DNA from 3 places in the Glutamicibacter sp. FBE19 genome. Region 1 is predicted to be linked to each of the others. Evidence: riboswitches for the same ligand, from Rfam matches in the RefSeq annotation. Region 1 holds a riboswitch; each other region holds the start of a gene.
What was found. Region 1 has a riboswitch for S-adenosylmethionine ahead of H6F58_RS09310 (O-acetylhomoserine aminocarboxypropyltransferase/cysteine synthase family protein). Riboswitches for the same ligand answer to the same signal wherever they lie in the genome.
Positions count from the first base shown of each region.

Region 2: linked by a shared signal. The riboswitch ahead of H6F58_RS02825 (OsmC family protein) and the one ahead of H6F58_RS09310 (O-acetylhomoserine aminocarboxypropyltransferase/cysteine synthase family protein) in region 1 are both predicted to bind S-adenosylmethionine.
Region 3: linked by a shared signal. The riboswitch ahead of H6F58_RS00495 (substrate-binding domain-containing protein) and the one ahead of H6F58_RS09310 (O-acetylhomoserine aminocarboxypropyltransferase/cysteine synthase family protein) in region 1 are both predicted to bind S-adenosylmethionine.

Region 1 covers NZ_JACKQN010000004.1:241,684-244,952, forward strand. Annotated here, with positions in the region: gene H6F58_RS09295 (methylated-DNA--[protein]-cysteine S-methyltransferase) at 1-464, opposite strand, end outside; gene H6F58_RS09300 (RNA polymerase sigma factor) at 461-958, opposite strand; gene H6F58_RS09305 (histidine phosphatase family protein) at 1,055-1,615, opposite strand; SAM riboswitch class I at 1,727-1,821, shown strand; gene H6F58_RS09310 (O-acetylhomoserine aminocarboxypropyltransferase/cysteine synthase family protein) at 1,940-3,269, shown strand, end outside.
Region 2 covers NZ_JACKQN010000001.1:623,392-626,660, reverse strand. Annotated here, with positions in the region: gene H6F58_RS18375 (DEAD/DEAH box helicase) at 1-1,073, opposite strand, end outside; SAM riboswitch class IV at 1,239-1,359, shown strand; gene H6F58_RS02825 (OsmC family protein) at 1,389-1,940, shown strand; gene H6F58_RS02820 (L-idonate 5-dehydrogenase) at 2,017-3,072, opposite strand; gene H6F58_RS02815 (SDR family oxidoreductase) at 3,062-3,269, opposite strand, start outside.
Region 3 covers NZ_JACKQN010000001.1:109,648-112,916, reverse strand. Annotated here, with positions in the region: gene H6F58_RS00500 (sugar ABC transporter ATP-binding protein) at 1-708, opposite strand, end outside; gene H6F58_RS00495 (substrate-binding domain-containing protein) at 692-1,732, opposite strand; SAM riboswitch class I at 1,801-1,891, opposite strand; gene H6F58_RS00490 (GntP family permease) at 2,210-3,269, opposite strand, start outside.

The DNA.
Region 1 (3,269 bases):
ACGGCGCGCACGGCCTTGGGATTGCCAATGCGCTGCGCCATCTGCGAGTAGCTCCACGTCTGCCCGTAGCCGATCATGCCCAGTTCCAGCTGCACCCGGCGGCGGAAGTCGGTGGAAAGCTTCAGGTCCAGAGGCACATCGAAGTTGTGCCGGGTTCCGGCAAAGTACTCATCGAGTTGCCGGGCCACAGCATCCAAACGCGCGGGGTCCTTGAGAATGCGCGGGCTGAGCTTCTGGGCGAGCACCTCGAGAATCCTCTCATGGCCCTCGGTTTCAAAAGCTACCCGCACCAGGCCGGCTGGGGTGCTGGCCAGCAGCAAAGACCCTATCGGGCTATCAACGACTCGGTAGGAAATATCGACAAGATCCCCGGCCTGCGCCTTGGCCCGCAGCTCGATTCCCAGCTGCTCCAGAACTTGGGCCTCTTCTCCGGTTGCCGAAGAGTTGATCGGTGCATCAGTCATGACTTCTCCTGCCACAGTGTGTCATCGCCGAGCAATCGGCGAAGGTTCTTGAGCCCGTCGCTGCCCGCTCGCCGCGCGGCGGCTTCAGTGCCAGAAACCATTTGGGCAATCTGCGCATAGGTCAGTCCGCCCAGATACCTGTAGCCGACCACCAGCCGCTGCTTCTCGGGGAGCCTGCCTACTTCCTGCCAGAGCTGGAGATTCTCCAGCTGCAGTGCCGGTTGCGGCTCGCCATCAATCTGGTCCCACTGATGATGGTCGACGAGGATCTCCGGCTTGTTCTTGCGCAGCTCATCGATGGCCTTGTTCCGTGCAATGCGGACCAGCCAGGCCAGGACGTTGGCGTCCTCGGCAAGCTGCGGATAGGCCTTGAGCGCTGAAAGGAAAGTTTCGGACCAGGCATCCTGGGCGCGATGCTCATCGAGCAGGGCGCGGCAAACGCGAAGCACGTTCAGCCCGTAATCCTGGACTATCCGCTCAAACGGCACTTGCATGGCTCTCCTGAAGGTCGGCACCTTTACGGGCTTTCACCATGTAAACGCATCGCGGAGCAAAAATGTGAGGTGGCGATAGGAAAAACTTCTGGGCCCCTAGCAGCTGACCAGATCCAGCCCTTCAGCCAGTTCGCGCAGGCGCTGGATGTCAATCTCGATGACCTCGCCATTGTCCACGCCGCGCGGCAGCTTGGTTCCGGCCAGCGCATCACGAATGGCGCGCATGGTGGCTCCATGGCTGACCACGGCCACCTTCCTGCCCGCATGCTCGATCGACAGATCAACCAAGGCAGGAATTGCCCTGCGCAGGATCTCGTCGATTGGCTCCAATTGATCCTGGAGCGCGGCCGATTCCTCATCGCTCACCTGGGCCATGATCCGGCCTTCGAGCGGTCCGAAACCGCGTTCAATCAATTCCGGGACGCTCCGGCCGGTCTCCGCCTCCAGCTCCCGGGCGATCAACGCGGCGGTTTCCTGCGCGCGGCCCAGCGGGGATGCCAGCACCAGGGAGAACCCCTGGCCTTGAAGTTCGCGCCCTACACCGCGGGCTTGTTCGCGTCCGGTGTCGTTGAGCGGAATGTCGGTGCGCCCCTGAAGGCGGCCGGCCAGATTCCAATCGGTCAGCCCGTGTCTGATCAATACCAGCGCAGTATCCATGACTCAAGCGTACCGGCGAGCACAGTGATCGAAGAATCTCCGGCACTACGTCCAATACGCAACGTTAAGACTCATAGTTAGGTCATGAACGGTCATGTTGCGAAGATTGTTACACCATCCCGAGCGGCTGAGAGATCTGGTTCGTTGACGCCGCAGCAACCTGCCACATCCGGTGGTTACGGTGCTACCGCCAGAAACGATGCAGCCGCCTGTCTTGTTCAACCACAGCAAGAAGCGACATTGATTCCGGGATTCCTGCCTCGATCGCACCACCGCCGGGCGGTGAAGCGCGAAAACCCCGTCGACAAGGAGTCGTAAGCCATCATGGCAGATCACAAGTTTGGATTCCGCACCCGCGCATTGCACGCCGGTGGCACCCCCGATGCGGAGCACGGCGCCCGCGCAGTACCCATCTACCAGAGCACCTCATTTGTCTTCAAGGACGCCGACGACGCGGCCAACCTCTTCGCGCTGCAGAAGTACGGAAATATCTACTCGCGCATCGGCAACCCGACCGTCGCGGCTTTCGAGGAGCGCATGGCCTCGCTGGAGGGCGGCATCGGCGCTGTAGCCACCGGCTCCGGCATGGCCGCCGAGTTCGTGACCTTCGCCGCCCTGGCCCAGGCCGGCGACCACATCGTGGCCTCCTCGAAGCTCTACGGAGGAACCATCACCCAGCTTGATGTTTCGCTGCGCCGCTTTGGCATCAACACCACCTTCGTCGATTCCAATGACCCAGCCGACTTCGAAGCGGCCATTGAAGAGAACACCAAGGCGGTGTACACCGAGGTGGTGGCCAACCCCTCGGGCGACATTGCCGACCTGAAGGGCCTGGCCGAGGTGGCGCACCGCCACCTGATCCCGCTGGTGGTCGACTCCACGCTCACTCCCCCTTATATCCTGCGCCCTATCGAGCACGGGGCCGATATTGTCATCCACTCGGCAACCAAGTTCATTGGCGGCCACGGCACGACCCTCGGCGGCGTGGTCATCGAGTCCGGCAAATTCGACTGGGGCAACGGCAAGTTCCCCGCGATGACCGAACCGGTGGCCAGCTACGGCAACGTTTCCTGGTGGGCCAACTTCGGCGAATACGGCTTCCTCACCAAGCTGCGCAGCGAGCAGCTGCGCGACTTCGGCCCGGCCCTGCCGGCCCAGTCGGCATTCCAGCTCTTGCAGGGCCTGGAAACCCTGCCCCAGCGCATGGACAACCACTTGGCCAATGCCAAGCAGGTCGCCGCCTGGCTCGAAGCTGATCCACGGGTCACCTACGTGAACTACGCCGGACTGGAATCCCACCCGCAGCATGCCCACGCCACGGAACTGCTGCCCATGGGTGTCGGTTCGGTCTTCAGCTTTGGCGTGAAGGGCGGACGCCAAGCCGGCTCCAAGTTCATCGAGGCCCTGCAGCTGGCCAGCCACTTGGCCAATATCGGCGATGCCCGCACCCTGGTGCTGCACCCGGCCTCCACCACCCACCAGCAGCTCAGCGCAGACCAGCTGATTGCCGCCGGCGTCCCCGAAGACCTGATCCGCCTGTCGGTGGGCCTGGAAGATGTCGAAGACATCCTCTGGGATCTGGACCAGGCTTTGGCCGCCTCCCAGGAAGCAATCTCCGGTTCCGCCGATGAATTTGCGGAACCGCCCTATGATG
Region 2 (3,269 bases), on a different contig from region 1:
ACATCCGCGCTCTTCAATGGCGCCAGCTGGCGCACCCTGTCCAGATGGGTTTGCTCAAACCGGCCTACTTCAGAAGACGGAATGAACTGGACACCGGAGGCAATAAACGTGGCGAGCTCTGCTGATACCGGATCAGCAAATTCTGCCAGGCCCCAGGTCTTGGATTTGGCCAACGGCTGGGAGGAAAAAGCCACAAAAGCAGGGGGATTTCCTACGGGCAACAGGTGCGTGTGTTCAGGTTCAGGACCATGAAGCACGCCTTCGACGGTCAGGCCGTTTTCCCCTTGACGGAAATCCACGTATGCATGGGCCAGTTTTTCACTGAAGTTCACCGGCGGCTTGGACGCAGAACCGCCATTAATAATGGCAACGCCTGCATCCTTGAGATCCTTGAAAGCGGCCAAGAGATCCTTGCCAGGAAGTTCCATCAAGGAAATCCAGTCTGTGGTTTCCCAGAAATGACCGTACTTCACCTTTTCGGCATGTTCCCGCAGGCGGTTCAATTCCACGACTGCGCGGCGTTGCGCCCTGGAAAAGTGCTCGTCAAAGGCGACCGATTTCCAGCTAATGCCGGTCTGCACCCACGGGCTCTTGGTTCCTTGCTTTGCCGGCCTCGCTTGGAGAGTGAGGACATCTTCTCCTCCGTACCGTGGCTCTGTGACGACCTTCAAAATCAGGCCCAGCGGCTCTTCGACAATGTCGGTTTCTACTTCAACGACGGGCAACAACCGATTCAGGTTTCGTTCCCATTGGGGAACCGCATTGCGTTGCCAGCCATAAGGGTCGGCTGCCTGATCCGAGACGTAGAGCGGGTCTTCGGCGTCGCTGACTATCTCCAGCAGCAGTGCTGCGACTTCCGGGCAGGAGTACTCAGATGGATGTTCGGTGCAGAAAGAGTGGAATTCTATGCCCTCGTTGCCGATCCGAAACCCGACCATGACCTCGCTGTTGCGAACCAGCGCAGTGACTCGGGCGTTCCCCCGTTCACGATGGCGTTCAACATCCTGGACTTTTCCGGATTCGAAGAAGAATTGCCCGATGCGAAGTTCTTCCTCGGACACTAATGAGTTCACTGAGGAAAGAGTCAGCTGGAATTCCATCATCGCCATCCATGGGTAGTGCGTTGGAGCGGATTGCTACCCACCATCCTATCGACGCTAAGGGACAGGACAGCCATGACGAAACGTTAAGTGGATACTTTACCGATCCGCTTGCCACACGATACAAAGGAACCACTGAATCACGAGTTCCACTCATCACAGCCCTGGCTGAGTGGACGGCAACCCTTTAGGCCATTGTGCGGGGTGCCCCAGGTGACGATTCGACGCATCTTGAAATCCAGGATCGTAAACGATGGCGCCCCTGCGCCAGAAAGGGGATGAATCCCCATGCCTCACGCAACAGCCAAGCTATCCGTGGCCGAAGACCGCTCGCAACGCCTGCAAGAAGCCGGTGCCGGTTGGGGCGAACGGATTTCCTCCGCTCCGCACAGTGCCCAGTTGACTTTCACTGTCCAGGGCGAGGGCTTTGCTTCGGTCGCCAGCAATATTCGCGCCGGCAAGCACACCTTCACCGTCGATGAACCAGCAGCGCTCGGCGGTAACGACATCGCCGCCAGCCCCGTTGAATACGCATTGGCAGCCTTGGTCTCATGCCAGGTCGTGGTCTATCGGCTCTACGCCGAGAGCCTGGGCATCCAGGTTGATGATGTGCAGATTACCGCTGATGGGCAGCTCGATGTTCGCGGACTATTCGGCATCGACGCGTCGGTGCGTCCCGGTTTCTCTTCAGTGGAATTGAAAGTCCAGATAGCTGGTCCAGAATCCGTCGAGCGCTACGAGGAATTGCGCCAAGCAGTTGATTCCCACTGCCCAGTCCTCGATCTGTTCGCCAACCCGGTGCCAGTGGCCACCTCGCTGCATCTTGCCGAGGCCAACTAGCACCTGCTTAATAGCAAAGACGCGGTGGCGGCCCTTGTTATCAGAAGCCACCACCGCGTCGTTGTACTGGGAGGGATTACCGCTCCAGGAAGTTCAGCAAGACCTTGCCAGACTTCGAGGAATCCTTGGCTGTTTCAAAAGCTTCAAGGCCATCGGATACCGGGAACTCGTGGGTGACGGCCGCGCCGATGTGCAGGGAACCGTCGGCCAGCGCATCGATCACCTGGTCGATTTCGTCGTTGAAGCGGAAAGAGCCGACAAGTTCCAGCTCGCGGGTGATGGCCAGCGAAATCAGGGCAGGTTGCTCGCCGGAGGGCAGCAGGCCGACCATGACGACGCGTCCGCCACGCACCGCGCCGCGAATGGCAGAGGCCAGGCCGCGGTAATTGCCGCTGGCCTCGATCACCACATCGGCGTTGACCTTGGCGATTGCTTCCTGGTCATCGGCGCGCAGGGTTGCGGTGGCACCGAGTTCTTTGGCAATGCCCAACGGCGTTTCGTGCATGTCCACCGCGATGATTTCGCTGGCACCGGCGCGCTTGAGCACCGCTACGGCCAGCGCTCCGATCGGGCCAGCGCCAATGACCAGAGCTTTTTTGCCGGAGACGGTGCCGGCACGCGAGACCGCATGCCAAGCCACGGCGGCTGGCTCGGCCAGCGCAGCGTCACGCAGCGAGAGGCCGGCGGGCAGTTCGCGCAGCATGCGTGCAGGCAGATTCACCTCGCGGGCAAAGGCGCCCTCGGTGTGCGGGTAGCGGGCAGCCGAGCCCAAATAAGTGCATCCGGGTGAAAGGTTCGGGCGGTCAGAAGGATAGGGTTCCCCGGTGTCTCCCGGTGTTGCCGGGTGCACCGCGACTTTGCTTCCCGCGCCCGGGCCGCTGCCATCAGCGGCCGCCTGGATAACGGTGCCGACGATCTCATGCCCGAGAACCATCGGGGCCTTGAGGATGGACTCCCCGGCCGCTCCGTGGCTCCAATAGTGCAGGTCCGAACCGCAAATGCCGCCATAGGCGATGGCGATTCGTGCTTCATCCGCAGCGGGTGCGGGCAGGTCGATCTGCTCGATCCGCAGGTCGCCAGCGGCATGGGCGACGACGCCCAGGGTCTTGTTGGAAAGGGTGCTAGACGACAACGCTCATGCCTCCGTCGATGAAAATGGTTTGCCCGTTGACGTAGTTGGATCCGTCCGATGCCAGCCATACCGCTGGACCGGCCAAGTCCTCGACTGAGCCCCAGCGGGCAGCCGGGGTACGGCCCAGGATCCAGGAATTGAACTTCTCGTCGTCCACCAGGTTCTGGGTCATTTCGGTGTGGATGTATCCCGGTGCA
Region 3 (3,269 bases), on a different contig from region 1:
TGAAATGCTGTCGCCGTGCGCAAAGCTGGCATCCCCGGCATTCCTGCCGTTGCGCAGCACCGTGATCCGGTCGGTGACCTGCTGCAGTTCCTGGAGATAGTGGGAGATGAAAATAATCCCCACCCCGCGATCACGCAGGTGCCCGATGGTGCCGAAGAGCTGCTCGACCTCGTCATTGGCCAAGGGCGCGGTCGGCTCATCAAGAATCAGCACCTTGGGTTCGGCCAGCACGGCGCGGGCAATCTGGATCAGCTGCTGCTGGGCAACGCTCAGCTCGTCGACAAAGGCCGCGGTGTCCAGCTCCTGGCCGGTGGTCCGCAGGATATCCGCCCGGGCCGCCTCTTGCACGGTGCGCTCGTGGCGCCATAAACCGCGGTTTCTGGATGTGCCAAGATACAGCTGTTCGGCGACGGTCAGGCGCCCGGCCAGGTGGCGGTCCTGGTGGATCACCTCAATGCCCAGCGCTTCGGCATCGGCCGGGCGCCGTATCTGCACCGCCTGTCCAGCAAGCTCGATCTGCCCCGAATCCAGGGTGTACAACCCGGTGAGGATCTTGATCAGGGTTGATTTTCCGGCACCGTTTTCACCTACCAGGCCGAGCACTTCCCCGGCCCGCAGCTGCAGGTGGACATCGTCCAGCACGGTGACGGCGCCAAAGGATTTGCCGATCCCGGCCATGCTCAGCAGCAGGCTAGATTCCGTTGTCATTGCGCACCTGATTCACGTTGTCCTTGTCCACAAAAATCGGCTCGGCGTAGCTGGTGCTTGGTACCTGGTCGGCTTGCCCGTTGAGGAACAGCGCAATATTCGTGGCCGAGGTGGCAGCAATCTGCTTGGTGGGCTGGGCGACGGTGAACTGGTAGGAGCTCTGCGGATTCGCGATCAAGTCCAGTGCCCCGGGTTCCGCGTCGACTCCATAGAGCTTGATGTCATTATCGGTGGGATCGATAGCCTGCGCGGCGCCGATCAGCGGCATATCCCAGCAGGACCAGATCGCATCCACTTCGCCTTCGGGCAGCCTGCGCAGCTGATCCTGGATCTGGTTCTTGGCATCTTCGATGGTGCCTTCGTACTTGTCCTGCAGTTCCGGGGTGATCTTCTCGATATTCGGGTAGTCTTCGAGCACCAGGTTCAGGCTGTTGTAGCGGATCCGGCAGGGCGTCACGCCCGGGAAGCCGTTGAAGACCAGGATCTTGCCCTTGCCGTGCAGGTCCTCGGCCATGGTGCGAGCCAGGGTGGTGCCGACGTTCCAGTTATCACTGGTGACGTTGTTCTTCGAGTACTCGCTCTGGAAGTCGATGGTGAACAGCGGAATTCCTGCAGCATCCACCTTGGCCAGGGCCGGGGTGAGCGTCTGGGCATCGCCCAGGATCACCACGATGGCATCGGGCGACTGGGTAATGAGATTTTCCACGTCCGAAACGTGCTTCTCGTCCTTGGCTTCGGCCTGGGTGGCAATGACCTCTCCGCCGAGCTCCTTGATGCGTTCTTGGATTTGCTGATACACCACGCGCGAGTAGTCGTGCAGGATGTCCTTGGCCGCGATGCCCACTTTTTTGCCCTCGATCGAAGGAACATCGTCGAGCTTCTGTTCGGTTTGCGGGTTGCTGCTTGGCGCCACGGCCGGCGCGGCTTCGGGGCGTGGTTCCTTCAGCGAGCAACCGGAGAGCAGCGTGGTTGCTGCGAGTGCGGCAGCCACAAATTTCAGGGTGTTCGGGCGAGTGCGAGTCATGCCGTCCCTCTCTTGGACATATCGAACCGAGGGATCCCGAACAGAAGTTCACGCTTCTTGCCCCGGGAGCTCCATCGAACCTGGCGTTAGCACTATCTGCAGGAGGCAGGCTTGCTGCGGCGTCGTGGAGCCAGGTCTCTCAGCCGCTCTGGATGGGGTGTTATCCGAGTCAAGCATTGATCCCGGGAGCTTGCCATCAACGCGTCACTGGAGGGAACACTGCGTCAGATCTCTTCACAAATCCCGGGCTGGCAAGGCTGGGAGGCGGCGGGCAGGCGCTAAATCAGCGTCATATTTCCGCATATTACGGCGTCTAATTCACATTGTTCTTGGCGTGAGCACCCCTGACCCGCACCAGCCCATCATGGCTTTGGCGTAGCAGGCTGGCCGTTTCTGAGCTCCCTTAAAAACAGTGCACCGCGCCATCAAGGAAGGGTTCGATGATGGCGCGGTGCCCGGGGTGTATTCAGCAGTGCGCTAGAGCAGGACCGCCCCCAGGATCCAGACCGTTGCAAAGGCCGCGGTGCCCTGGATTGCCGTAGCCACGCTGAGGGTCTTGTATGCAGTGATCACCGGAATCCGGCTGAGCTGCGAGACCACCCAGAAGTACGAGTCATTCGCGTGCGAGACAACCATCGCACCGGCACCCACCGCCAGGACGCTGAGCACCATTCCCAATTCGGAATCCAGCCCCAGCGAACCGAGCATCGGCGCGACCAGCGCGGAGGTGGTCACCATCGATACCGTGGACGATCCCTGCGCCGACTTCAGGGCGGCGGCAATCAGGAACGGCACCGCCAGGCCCAGGCCGAGTCCGCTCAGCGAGTCGGAGAGAATCGTGGTCAGCTCCGAGGCGGCCAGCACCGCGCCCAATGCGGCGCCAGCCCCGGTAATCAGCAAGATCGGGGCAGCGGTGCGCACCGATTCGTGCATCTGCTCATTAAAATCGCCCAGCTTGTTCTCGCCGCGCAACAGCAAAGTGGCCGAGAGCAGGCCGAAAATCAGGGCGATCACCGGCGTGCCGAGGAACGAGAGGACTTCAACCAGCGTTCCCCCGCCCAGCGGCTGGGATGGCAGCTTGGCGATAGATGAGGCACAGATCAAAACCAGCGGCACCAGGATCGGCAGGAAGGCCAAGGCCGGATGCGGCAGCTTGCCGAAGCTTGCGCGCAGCTGCTCGTAGTCCAGGTCTGCCAGATCATTCTCGTCTTCCGACGGCAAGGCGGTCCATTGGGACTTGTTGAAGCGGCTGGCATAAAACAGGCCGGCCAACGCGGAGATGGCTGCCACCGGAAGGCCAACGGCAATGATCAGCCCGAGGTTATCGGCAATGCCGATGCTCTCGGCCGCCGCCAGCGGGCCGGGGGTTGGCGGAACCATGGTGTGCGTGGCGTACAGGCCGGTCATCAGCGCCACCGAAGTAGCCAGCCCCGATACGCCGGTGCGAAGGGTGATGGCTTTGCGCAGCGAGTTCAGCACCACGTAGCCCGAATCGCAGAAGACCGGAATCGAGACAATGTAGCCAATGATTGTCAGG